Regions from separate parts of the Pseudoalteromonas sp. SWYJZ98 genome, predicted to be linked through region 2. Evidence: predicted binding sites of a transcription regulator. Region 2 holds the regulator's gene; the other holds the start of a gene.
What was found. Region 2 encodes sigma-54, which starts transcription at its own class of promoters, with help from an activator protein. Its sites were predicted from a motif close to GTTGGCACGNNNNTNGNNT; they were not measured.
Positions count from the first base shown of each region.

Region 1 (6,964 bases), on a different contig from region 2:
AGTGTACCATCACTTGAGAAACCAACCGAAGCAGAATCAAAGTCTTTATTTAGCATATCAAGTGTATTGTCGCCAATATCTACGCCTGAACTTAATGCATCTTCGTCGTATTCTTCTAGTGTATCGTCTGGGTAAATTAAGCGCTTAAGCATTGGTTTTACTACTGCCATTATCAATACAATGATAACTAAGGCGCCTAGTACAAGGCGGGCTATTTTCATAAACCAGTCTTGTTCCCACAGTGGCACTTCTATTGCTAAATTTGTTGCTTCACGTACAAACGGCACTGTTACTACTTCAAGTGCATCACCACGTTGCATATCAAAACCTACACCACCTTGTAGTAAGCGACGAATATTTGACAATGCCTCTACCGAGCGCGGGGCCATAGTTGTTTCGCCGTTTTCTCCCACTTTAGGGACGTAGTCAACAGCAACTGACACACTTATTCTGCGTATTACACCACTTTGCTGGCGCTTGTGAGAAATAGTTGTATCGAGTTCATAATTACGTGTTGCTTCTTTATGGCTACGTGTTGGTGACGTAGCTGTGCCTGCGCCGCCTTGTCCTGCAACTTCAGGGATGTTTGAGTTTAGCGGTGGCTGATTTGTAAGCGCACCAGGAATACCAACAGCTAAACCACCAATGTTATTTTCTTCAAATGTGGTTTCGCTTCTAACCGCTGGTAGGTCTGGGTTATAACGCTTTTGAGTTTCCTCAACTGAGCTAAAGTCCATGCTCAAATCAACTTGAGCTGTATAGTTTGCAAGCCCAACAACCGGTATTAAAATACTGTCTATTTTTTCAAGGTACTCTTGTTCGCGCTTGCGTTCTAAATCGTATTCTTTACGAGAGCGTGCTGCTAATGAGCTTTGCGAACCTGAATTTAATAATCGACCATTTTGGTCAGTAACCGTAACACGTGCAGGCTCTAAGCCTTGTACTGCTGAAGCAATCATATCAACAACAGAGTCTACTTCTTCACGGTCAAGTGAGCGGCCACGCTTAAGTGTTAATACAACAGTAGCGGATGGTTTTTTCTCTCTGCGGGCAAATACGTTTTCTTTAGGGATGGCTAACAATACTTTGGCGCGAGTAATGTTATTTAGCTCTTCAATGGTGCGTGCTAATTGCTGTTCACGACCATGTTTTAAACGTTCACGCTCCAAGCGTTGGCTTACACCAAAGCCCATATCTTGCATAATTATGTCGGAGCCAGATGCAGGGCCTTGCTCTAACCCTTCGCGGGTCATTAGCAATTTAATGTTTTGGTATTCGCTTTCATCAACCGATACAACATTGCCATCAAGTTGATATTCAATTTTTTGCGCATCTAAAAAGTCTAATGTTTGAATAAGCTCTTCTGTTTGCATTTTGCCTAACGGACGCATATCTGGCTGACGAGCCCAAATAATAATAAAAATCGCGATAGCTAAACAAATAGCCAATGCTATAACCAATGTTACTTGCCGCAATACATCAACACCACTTAAAGCACTTAAGTAGCCTGACTTTTGTTCTTGTTGATCATCACCACCACTTTGGTCAATACCGCCACCAGCAAGTGCTAGGTCTGTAGATTGGTTAGATTGCGCCACAATAATTCTCCACTACCTAATTAAACAGGCATGTTCATGATTTCTTTATAAGCTTCAACAAGTTTATTACGAACCTGTACTGTAGCCTCAAAAGCAACTGATGATTTTTGAGAAGCAATCATCGCCTCAGCAAGGGATACACTTCGATCCCCCATCTCAACTGCTGTTACTTTTTGCGCGGCATCTTGTTGTAATCCGTGCACTGAATTTATTGCATCACTTAGCATGTCGCCAAATTGTGCTGTAGAAGTAGACTGCACCTGAGTTGGCAGTTTATTAGTTTGATTACTGCGGCCAGCTTCTAAGGCCATTGATTGCATTTCTTGAAATACAGCGCTGTTTTGAATTTTCATAATTTTTCTCTGACGGTGCAGTTAACTCTTAAAGGTAATAAAGCACAAAGCATGCCAAATAAATAAGCCTTTAAATACATATGGTTAATACTTTATTTAGTGAGTCAGAGTTTTGACAACCCTAAATTCGTAGCACGAATTTAGGGTTTAAAGGGAGCTATGCTGGAAGTGAAATACCTAAGTCGCGCATTTGCGCTAGTTTATAACGTAAAGTTCGTGGGCTTATGCCCAACGTTTCGGCAACGTCTTTACGCTTACCTTGGCAACGTGCAAGGGTTTCTAAAATAATGCGGTGCTCTTTGTCTTTAAGCTCATCTTTATAGCTACCGGTATCTGCCGCTAGCAAACCTTGTTTAGGCTCATCCTCAGCATGCGACTTTTCATCATAATATGCAGAGCTTAAAGTGCTTTTATCAACACCTTTGTCTGCATGTGCTAATTCTGTTGGCGATACGGTTTGCGCTGGTGCCAATGATGGCTCCATAACAAAGTTATTAGATACTAAGTTTTCGATAAAAATAGCATGCTCGTTTATTGTATCGCCACTTCGCAGTATAAGTGCACGCTGTATAACGTTATCAAGTTCGCGCACATTACCAGGCCACGCGTGAGCCAGTAACTTTTGCTCGGCAGCTTTATCTAAATACGCCATAGGCTCTTTGCTTTTACTTATATGGCGCTCAATTAAATGCTTAGCCAATACAATAATATCGCCTGGGCGTTGGCACAATGGACGCCACATTAGTGGAAAAACATTAAGCCTGTAATATAAATCTTCTCTAAACTGATTATCTACTACGGCTTCTTTTAAATCGCGATTACTGGTTGCCAAAATACGTACATCGAGCTGAATTGTTTTACGACCCCCTAAACGCTCTACTTCACGCTCTTGCAGTACGCGTAAAAGTTTAGCTTGTAGCCCTAAGTCCATCTCAGTAATTTCATCAAGTAAAATAGTGCCGCCCTGTGCTTGCTCAAACTTACCCGGACATGCTTGAATCGCGCCCGTAAAAGCTCCTTTTTCGTAACCAAATAACGTGGCTTCGAGCATATTTTCAGGAATAGCCGCGCAGTTAATCGCCACAAATGGCTCATTACATCGGCTCGACTTATCATGAATATAACGCGCAAGTACTTCCTTACCTGAACCACTTGGGCCAAGTACCATTACACTTGCATCAGAGCGTGCTACTTTACTTGCAAGCTCCAATAATTGAATACTAGTTGGGTCGGCAACAATAGGTCCGTCGGTTTCTTTTGCTTTTTCAGGCAAATAACGGCTCACCATATTTAACAGCACTTCAGGTGCAAATGGTTTAGCCATGTAGTCAATTGCACCTAGGCGCATGGCTTCTACCGCATCGTCAATTGTGGCGTACGCCGTCATCATCAATACAGGTAAATCAGGGTGGTTTAATTTAATACTACGTAGTAAATCCAGTCCACTCATTGCGCCCATTTGCACGTCGCTTACAACAAGCGAAAATTGATCTTTTTTAAGCAGTAACATTGCTTGCTCAGCACTGCTCGCTGCAACACATTCAATACCCGACATTTCAAGGGTATCTATTAAGGCTTCACGAAGCCCTGCGTCATCTTCGACAACTAAAATAGTGTTACTCATAATGACCCCTCTAATTTAGATGTTGCCTTAATAGGCAGTAACAAGCTAAAGCAGGCACCACCCTGCGTATTATTAGTCACATCAACACGGCCTTGGTGCGCACTAGCCACCGAACTCACTACAGCAAGCCCTAAACCTGTGCCCTGACTTTTTGTAGTAAAAAATGGTTCAAAAATTTTGTCGCTTTGGCTTAAATCAACACCTGGGCCATTGTCGCTCACACTAATACGAACCATATCTAAATCTTTTAAATCTCTTTGTGCGCTAATTTTTACTTTTGCGCCGCCGCCAATAACTTGAATACTATTGTGCACAAGATTTTGAATAGCACTGGCCAATGCCGTTTTATTACCAACTATTTGTATATCTGGCTCTGGTAAGCTTACATCCAGTTCACTTTCATTAAGTGCGACCATCGCATCGGCACCTGCTTTAACTTCGGTTAAAAGCTGCTGCATTGAAACTTGCTCAACAACTTGCTGATCGCCACTTTTAGCAAATAACAGCATGTCGTTTACTTGAGTTTCTAAATCTTTTAAACGCGACATTAACTTTGTTTGAAAGTTATCGCGAGATGCTTCGGGTAAGCGCTTTGATCCTAAATTAGCAGCGTACAGCATAGCGGCTGAGAGCGGCGTACGGACTTGATGCGCTAATGATGCAACCATTTTACCCAGCGCGCTTAATCGCTGCATATGTGCAACACGTTTTTGTAAGCGGCGGGTTTCGGTTAAATCCGTCATTAAAATAAGTTGCCCAGGCTCTGGTGCCAAAGCGGTAATATCAAGCTTTATTAGGCGCCCGTCCTTTAAAGACACTTCATGGCCATCATCTTGATGTGGCCTAAAAGAGCGCTGAATAACATTAAACCAGCGTTCGCCTTCAAGTGGCTCGCCAAGCATATCTATCGCTATTTGATTCGCTTTTGCAATCAACCCTTTGCCATCAAGTACAACCACACCTGCTGGCATAGTATCAACCAAGTGCGAAAGCCAACTTGCTTGCTTGCGCAGATCGCTTAATTCACCAATGTACTCCTCTTGAAGTAAACATGGGTTATACTGATTTGCAGAAAAAAACTGTGGTTTAAGCACGCTAGCAAGGGCCATAATCAAATCTCGAATTGGTGTAGATACATGTCTAAATGCACGATTTATACCAAAATTTATTTACATACTTATCATTAAGTTACATCAATAATTTGAGCGACATAAAAATGACGCACACAAAAAGGAATAATAATGAGTGAGCAAATAAAGTGCCGTTGCCCGTGGCTCGACACCACTAAACCCGACTACGTTATTTACCATGATGAAGAATGGGGCGTCCCTCTTTATGATGATACAAAGCTGTTTGAATTTATCACTCTTGAATCAGCGCAAGCCGGCTTAAGCTGGTACACAATTTTAAAAAAGCGTAGCGGTTACAAAAAAGCATTTGCTAATTTTGATGTAGATAAAGTGGCACAATTCACACAAGATGACATTGAGAGACTAATGCTTGATGAGGGTATTGTGCGAAATCGCTTAAAAATTGCGGCAACCGTCAACAACGCAAAGCGCTTTATAGAAATACAAAAAGAATTTGGAAGTTTTAGTAACTACCAATGGCAGTTTGTGGGTAATAAACCGATTATAAGTAATTTAAATAACGTTGAAGACTACCCAGCAATTACAGAAGCATCAACTGCATTCGCTAAAGATTTAAAAAAACGGGGTTTTAAGTTTTTAGGCCCTACAACGGTTTACGCTCAGATGCAGGCCTGCGGTATGGTTAACGATCACAGTAATGATTGTTTTAGAAAAGAAGAAATTATTGAGGCTTTTAGTAGTAAGTGATTAAAAGCCATAAAAGTGTTCTGTTCACAAAGAGGGTAAGAGACGCTTCGCTTTAGAGAAGTAACGTGTAAGTTAACTATGGTTTCTCATTTGCCCTCGTTTTTCTCTTTGTGAAATAACGTTTTATTTAAATGATTAAAAGCTTCGCTTTTCACGCGAGCAAGCTCAGCGTCTACCGCCAAGGTTTAAGTTTGTGTTTATCTTGTAGACGCCAAGCTTGCTTGCGTGACGGGCAAAGCCCGTAAAGTAACTACTCACAAATGGAAAATAATAAAAACATTTCATCCTTTATGGATGGCTAATCTCTTGAAAGATTATACTTTTTCATTTTCTCAACGAGTGTGGTTCTGCGAACACCCAATATCTCTGCAGCGCGAGCTACAACATAATCATAGCGCTCTAACGCTTGGGTTATTAAGCTAATTTCAAGCTCTGCTAAATAATCTTTAAGTTCAATACCATCATCAGGCAATAGCCCACTACCCGTTTGGCTAAACTCAGCGTCTGGCTCACTTTCGTAATCACTAAAGCCTGTGCTAAATATGTCGTTAAAGGCATCTTTTTCCATTAACTCTTCAGGGTATTCTGGCTCGTAGGCTTCAACTTCAATGTAACGATATTTGTTAGGTAAATCGGGAATGTCAACCACTTTTTCAGGAAACATAATAACCATACGTTCCACTAAGTTAGCAAGCTCACGAATATTACCAGGCCAAGCATGTTCTTTTAAGCTCTCAACTGCGCGCTCTGTAAACTTAGCGGTAGAACCTGTTTGGTCGTTAACACGGCGCATTAACTCTTTTAAAAGCAGCGGAATATCATCAGCACGTTCACTCAGCGATGGGTTTTCGATAGGAAATACATTTAAGCGGTAATATAAATCTTCCCTAAAACTACCCTCTTCAATCATTGTTTCAAGATTACGATGTGTGGCTGCAATAACGCGTACATCAGCTTGGATAGCCTTTGTACCACCAACTCGTTCATAGCTTCGCTCTTGCAATACTCGTAGCAACTTTACTTGCATTTGCAGTGGCATATCGCCTATTTCATCTAAAAATAGCGTCCCGCCTTGAGCTAGTTCAAACCGCCCTTTACGAGCCGATATAGCACCAGTAAACGCGCCTTTTTCGTGGCCAAATAGTTCACTTTCGAGCAGCTCTGCCGGAATAGCACCACAGTTAACAGGTACAAACGGTCCATTAATACGCTTTGAAAGCAAATGTACATTACGGGCAACCACTTCTTTACCAGTGCCTGATTCGCCTAAAATTAAAACATTGGCATCGGTTTTTGCCACTTGTTCAATTAAAAAGCGAACATCTTTAACCGCATCGGTTTCACCAACAAGTCCATCAAAAATTTTATGTGGTTTTGTATGCTTATGCTCATTAGGCAACATGCGCTGATACTGCTGGCAATCGTGAAGTAACTGCGTTGTCACTTCGTGATTAAATGGCTCGCAAATAAGCCCCACCACATTAGCTATACTTAATAGGGGTTTTAGCGTTTCGCCAATTAATAAAAACGGTAATGTTGGATAGCGTTTAA
Region 1 covers NZ_JADYXA010000005.1:110,263-117,226, forward strand. The annotation lists gene fliF (flagellar basal-body MS-ring/collar protein FliF) at 1-1,598, opposite strand, end outside; gene fliE (flagellar hook-basal body complex protein FliE) at 1,619-1,951, opposite strand; gene I6F10_RS05910 (sigma-54-dependent transcriptional regulator) at 2,109-3,575, opposite strand; gene I6F10_RS05915 (sensor histidine kinase) at 3,572-4,684, opposite strand; gene I6F10_RS05920 (DNA-3-methyladenine glycosylase I) at 4,817-5,413, shown strand; gene I6F10_RS05925 (sigma-54 dependent transcriptional regulator) at 5,712-6,964, opposite strand, start outside.
Region 1: fliE (flagellar hook-basal body complex protein FliE) is a predicted target of sigma-54. The motif match lies at 1,992-2,010, and genes of this name have one in related genera.

Region 2 (6,964 bases):
GCTTAACCGTACAGCATATTTATCAAGGCCAAGAAAATAAGCTCATTGCCTATCAAGAATTAAAAGATAAACTCAACCTTAGCGATGAACAAATTGCTTATATTGGTGATGACGGTCCTGACATGCCTGTTATGGAGTTAGTAGGCTTTGCCGTTGCAGTAAATGATGCCCACCCACTTATTAAGCGTTTGTCACACTATGTAACGCAAATGCCTGGTGGTTTTGGTGCTGTGAGAGAACTCACCGATTTGCTCATGCTTGAAAATGGTAAAGCATTGACTACACAAGGCACTAGTTCATGAATGCAGCGCGCATAATATTAAGCGTTTTATTCATTAGCTGTATGGTTTGGCTTTGGTACCCTTATTTTGCACAAACAAATATTGTGCCTCAGGCTGAGCCTGAAGTTATTGCTAAGCCTGATTACATAGCTATTGAGCTCAAACAGACAGCCTATGATGAGCAAGGTAAAATTAGCCACAAAGTCACTGCGGCTAAAATGGAGCTATACCAGCAATTAGGTTTCACGTTTTTCGAAAAACCCATTTTTACTTTATATAACGAACAACAAACGTGGCAAATAAATGCAGACGAAGCAACATTATACGAAGATAAACAATTAATTTTAGAAGGTAATGTGGTTGCCAAAAATTTAACCGATAACGCCATGATAGACAAAATCAATGCTGATAATATTCAGGTTGATATAAAGCTATTAACAATGCGTTCGGAGCAACCCGTCATCATCACTGGACCCAATTTAAAAATCACCGGTAAAGGCCTAGAAGCCGACTTAAAAGCCGAAGTGATAAAACTAATTAACCATACGCGAACCATATACTATGACCAATAAAATATTAAAATCACTTATAATTCCTACACTTATACTAGCGTTTAATAGTAGTGCTGCAGAGCAAAACACGCAACCTGCTGCCAATCAAATTTCAATAAGTGCCGACAAGCAAGAAGGTCAATTGAAAGCTAATGTGGGTATTTTTGAGAAAAACGTTGAGATTATTCACGGTAATCGCCGCATTACAGCCGATCGCCTCGAAGTACACAAACGTGATGAACTTGGTGATAATAAACAATTATTAATTGCCACAGGTAGCCCTGCGCACTTTGAAGAAAAGCAATCAGACGGCACGACTATGAGCGCCAGTGCTGACGAAGTACGTTATGATGTATCTAAGCGTTTTTTAACGCTTGTTGGTAATGCACAAGTATCGCAAGCCGGACAAAAAATAAATGCTAAAAGCATTACCTACGACATAGAGCAGCAGCTCATCAGTGCCGAAAAAGATGAAAACTCAACTGACCGCGTTCACACAATTTTAGTACCGATCGAAACTAAAAAAAGTAAAAAAGGCGATAAAGGTCAACCATGAGCACATTAAAAGCAGAACTATTGGCAAAAAGCTATAAAGGTCGTGAAGTTGTAAAAAACGTCGGCCTTGAAGTACAAGCTGGCAGTATAGTTGGCTTACTTGGCCCTAACGGTGCTGGTAAAACAACGACTTTTTATATGATTGTAGGGCTTGTTCCTAGCGACAAAGGTAAAATATCTATTGATGATAACGATATTACTCTTTTACCTATGCATAGTCGTGCTAGATTAGGCATAGGCTACTTACCACAAGAGTCATCGATTTTTAGAAAGCTGACTGTTTATCAAAACTTAATGGCCATTTTAGAAACGCGCAAAGAACTAAATAAACAAGCCAGAGAAGACACGCTCAATAACTTATTAGATGAATTTAGCATACAACACATTCGTGATAGCCAAGGTATGGCATTATCGGGTGGAGAGCGTCGTCGTGTAGAAATAGCACGAGCACTGGCAGCAGATCCTAAATTTATATTACTGGATGAACCGTTTGCCGGTGTTGACCCTATTTCGGTATTAGATATAAAGAAAATAATAGAACATCTTAAAAATCGTGGGATTGGTGTATTAATTACCGACCATAACGTAAGAGAGACCCTTGATGTTTGTGAAAAAGCCTACATTGTTTCTCATGGGGAGCTGATTGCATCAGGTACTCCAGAACACGTATTAAATGATAAAACAGTACGCGATGTTTACTTAGGCGAGCAATTTAGGCTGTAACATTTACGCCATGTCTTTAAGCATCTGCTAGTATTAATTATAACAACATAAAAGGATTGTTAGAGATACATGAGGCAATCACTACAGCTGCGCATGGGCCAGCAACTTACAATGACTCCACAGTTGCAACAAGCTATTCGTTTGTTGCAACTCAGTACATTGGATCTCCAGCAAGAAATACAAGAAGCTCTCGACAGTAATCCACTATTAGAGGTTGAAGAGGCAGACTATTCTGAAGACGCTGCTGGTAAAAACGAGCAAAAAGCTGATACCGATGACATAACTGTTAGCGCATCTGCTGATGATGCTCCGAGCGAATACGAACAAGATACTGGTGAAGCACTTGCAAAAGACACGCTAAGTGACGACATGGCTATGGATGTTAGTTGGGATGAGTACATGAGTGCCGCCCCAGCAGCCTCATCAGGTCCAATGCCTGAAGACGAATCTATATACCAAGGCGCCTCTACTGAAACGCTCCATGAGTATTTAATGTGGCAATTACAACTAACGCCATTTAGCCCTACCGATGAAGCCATCGCGATTGCGATTGTAGAGGCCGTCGATGATTCAGGTATTTTAACTCTCAGTTGCGAAGAAATTTTAGAAAGCTTTAATCAAGAAAACGAAGATGATAACGAAGTCGAACTTGATGAAATTGAAGCGGTATTAAAACGCATTCAACTGTTTGATCCTGTTGGTATTGCTGCACGTAGTTTACAAGAGTGTTTGTGTATTCAGCTTAATCAATTTGATAAAGAAACACCTTACATTAATGAAACGAAAATGATTTTAACCGAGCATATTGATCTATTAGCAGCTCGCGACTATCGTACATTAATGAAAAAAACTAAGCTTAAAGAAGAAGAGCTTAAAGAAGTGATGACACTAATACATACTCTCAACCCAAAACCTGCAGATACTATTGTAAGGGAAGAATCTGAGTATGTTATTCCTGATGTGTCAGTTAAAAAAATTAAAGGTCGCTGGGTTGTCGAATTAAACCCAGATAGCATGCCTAAAATTCGTGTTAATAGCCAATACGCGGCAATGTCTCGCACTGTAAAATCAAGTGGCGACAGCCAGTTTATTCGCTCACATTTACAAGAAGCTAAATGGTTTATTAAAAGCTTAGAAAGTAGAAACGACACGCTATTAAAAGTTACTAATTGTATTGTTAAGCAACAACAAGGATTTTTTGAACATGGCCCTGAAGCCATGAAACCAATGGTTTTAAATGATGTCGCTGAAATGGTAGAAATGCACGAATCGACAATTTCGCGTGTGACTACTCAAAAGTACATGCATACACCCCGTGGTATATTTGAGCTTAAATATTTTTTCTCAAGCCATGTAAGTACTGAAAACGGTGGTGAATGTTCATCTACAGCAATACGTGCGCTTATCCGAAAATTAATCGCAGCAGAAAACTCAGCAAAACCATTGAGTGATAGCAAAATAGCGGATATATTGGCTGAGCAAGGAATTAAAGTAGCAAGACGTACAATCGCAAAATACCGTGAATCTCTTGCTATTCCACCGTCAAATCAGCGTAAAAGTCTGATTTAAGACGCTAAACTAAGAGGGTAATGCTTATGCAACTAAACTTAACTGGTCGTCACGTAGAATTAACCGATTCACTAAGAGACTATATTAATACTAAATTTGCGAAGCTTGAAAGACACTCTGATCATATTAATAATGTTCATGTCATTCTCGATGTAGAAAAATTAAATCAAAAAGCAGAAGCCACAATACACGTAAGCGGTGCTGAGCTATTTGCCTCTACAGAACATCAAGATATGTATGCCGCTATTGACTCGTTGATCGACAAGCTCGATCGCCAAGTAATCAAACACAAAGAGAAGCTTGCTCGACACTAATATGATGAAATTAAGTTCACTTATATGCCAGGACTGCAGCAAAGCTGCGGTCCTTTTTAATAGCAAAAAAAGAATTTTAGAGTTCATTAGCGAACTTGCTCACGACAAACTTCCGTATTTACCGCAACAAGATATTCTTAACGCTTTAATGAGCAGAGAGAAATTAGGTAGTACAGGTATAGGGCGTGGCATTGCTATTCCTCATGGAAGAATGAGCGGTGCAGAAGAGCCTTTGGCTTTAGTGCTCGTTAGCGAAACTCCAATAAACTTTGATGCAATCGATAATCGCCCTGTTGATATTTTTGTCGCACTCATCGTACCAGATGGCGATAACCAGCAGCACTTAAAGACTCTAGCAACCATTGCTGATAAACTAAACAACAAAGATTTTTGTAAACAGTTACGCAGTGCAAAATCTGATACTGAGCTTTACCAAGTTATTGTCGATCAATCATAGTTTTATAAAGGGTGTTAAATGGAGTTAATTATCATAAGCGGCCGTTCTGGTTCTGGAAAGTCGGTTGCTTTGCGCATTGTAGAAGATTTAGGTTATTATTGCGTAGATAATATTCCAGTAAACCTACTACCTTCATTAGTTCGCAGTGTGTCTGATAGCTACGATAAAATTGCTGTTAGCATAGATGTGCGCAACATCCCTAAAGAACAAGATGAATTTAACGATATTCTTGAATACTTGCCTGGCTTTGCAAACCCTACGTTGTTTTATTTAGATAGCGACGATCAGACATTGATCAAACGCTTTTCTGAAACACGCAGATTACACCCACTATCAATAGACTCGTTGCCCCTTGATTTAGCCATCAAAAAAGAAAAAGAATTACTTGATGTATTAACCACTCGCGCCGACTTTATGATAGATACGACTGATTTAAGTGTTCATCAACTCGCTGAATCTATTCGTGAAAAGATTTTAGGTAAAAAAGATAAGCAACTGATTGTCACATTTGAATCATTTGGTTTTAAACACGGTATACCAAAAGAAGCAGACTACGTATTTGATGCACGCTTTTTACCAAATCCACACTGGGAACCAGAGTTAAAGCCTTTAAATGGGTTAGATCAACCGGTTAAAGACTATTTAGCTAATCACAGCATAGTGCAAAAATTCACATGGCAAATTCAAACATTTGTACAAACGTGGTTACCACATTTAGAACGAAATAACCGCAGTTATTTAACCATTGCTATTGGGTGTACAGGCGGGCAACATCGCTCTGTGTATTTAGCGCAAACTATCGGTGAAAGTTTCGCAATGACACATCCCAATGTAAAAATTCGCCATCGCGAGCAAGAAAAATAATATAGCTGAATAATCACCTGTTCAGCTTAGGTAGAGTAAGTTATGCATTGTGAAGATACCTTTTTAATAAAAAACAAATTAGGCTTACACGCCAGAGCAGCTACTGTGCTTGCGCAATTAGCAGTACAATTTGATGCGACAATCACATTATTCCAAGATGACAAAGAAGCAGCAGGCGATAGCGTACTTGCACTAATGTTACTTGAAAGTAGCCAAGGAAAAGAAGTTAAAGTTGTTTGTAAAGGCCCTGATTCTGAGCAAGCTTTACACGCTGTTGGAGAATTAATAGCACAACGCTTTAATGAACAAGAATAACCTGTTTTATAAAAACAATATTCGCATTACTAATGCTTCAATTAAAACAGATATATAAAATAGATAGGTTAGTAACGCCAGTTAACTCACCTCCCCCCCATAAAGTAATATAACAATTTATAAAGGACGCCAATGCCTGAAGCTTTTGAACAAGATTACCCACTACAGCAACTAAAACAGGTGACGAAGTCACTCAATAGTGGTCAATTTGTTCAAGTTAGGCGCATGCTCGCAAAAACGGCTCCTTGTGATACCGCATTATTATTAGAATCATCACCGCATAAAATTCGCCGACTGCTTTGGCAATTGGTCGATCCTGATGTGCAGGGTGATGTTCTTGAAGAATTATCTGAAGATGTTCGTTTAGGCATTATTGCCCAAATGGAACCTAAGCACATTGCCGCCGCAACTGAAGACATGGGCCACGATGACTTAGGTGAAGTATTACGTAGCCTGCCAGATACCGTCTATAAAGACGTTGTTAGCGCGATGGACATTCAAGACCGTGAACGTGCCACGCAAGCACTGTCATATCAAGAGCGTTCAGCAGGTGCGCTAATGAACACCGATACGGTGACCATTCGCCCTGATGTAACACTCGATGTTGTACTTCGTTATATTAGACTGCGTGGTGAGTTACCAGAGGGTACAGATGATTTATATGTTGTTGATAAACATAACTGCTTTATAGGCGCTTTATCGCTGAGTACATTATTAACTAATCCGCCAGAAAAAATTGTGCGCGATTTAATGGATGAAGATTGTGAGTCTATCCCAATCTCAATGGATGAAAGTGAAGTAGCGCAATTATTTGAGCGCCATAATTGGATATCGGCCCCTGTGGTGGACGATAACGACCAACTCCTCGGTCGTGTTACTATCGATGACATCGTTGATGTAATCCGAGAAGATGCCGAGCATAGCTTATTAAGCCTAGCCGGTCTTGATGATGAAGAGGATACATTCGCGCCTGTACTAAAAAGCTCTAAAAAACGCTCAGTTTGGCTAGGAGTTAATTTACTAACCGCACTTGCAGCTGCTTTTGTAGCTAGCTTTTTTGAAGGCACTTTAGATGTGCTACCTATTTTGGCTGTGCTTAACGGTATTGTCCCTTCTATGGGTGGTGTTGCTGGTAGCCAATCATTAACGCTTGTTATCCGTGGTATTGCAGTAGGTCATATAAACCAAACAAACCAACGTTTCTTGATGATGAAAGAACTGGCCATTGGCGCGCTAAACGGTATTTTGTGGTCACTATTAATTGCGGGTGTTATTGCGCTATGGCAGTGGGACTTTATGCTTGGTGGCGTACTCGCTTTCGCTATGTTTATGAAC
Region 2 covers NZ_JADYXA010000001.1:239,925-246,888, forward strand. The annotation lists gene kdsC (3-deoxy-manno-octulosonate-8-phosphatase KdsC) at 1-302, shown strand, start outside; gene lptC (LPS export ABC transporter periplasmic protein LptC) at 299-853, shown strand; gene lptA (lipopolysaccharide transport periplasmic protein LptA) at 843-1,388, shown strand; gene lptB (LPS export ABC transporter ATP-binding protein) at 1,385-2,110, shown strand; gene I6F10_RS01160 (RNA polymerase factor sigma-54) at 2,180-3,679, shown strand; gene hpf (ribosome hibernation promoting factor) at 3,706-3,993, shown strand; gene ptsN (PTS IIA-like nitrogen regulatory protein PtsN) at 3,998-4,450, shown strand; gene rapZ (RNase adapter RapZ) at 4,469-5,314, shown strand; gene I6F10_RS01180 (HPr family phosphocarrier protein) at 5,357-5,629, shown strand; gene mgtE (magnesium transporter) at 5,762-6,964, shown strand, end outside.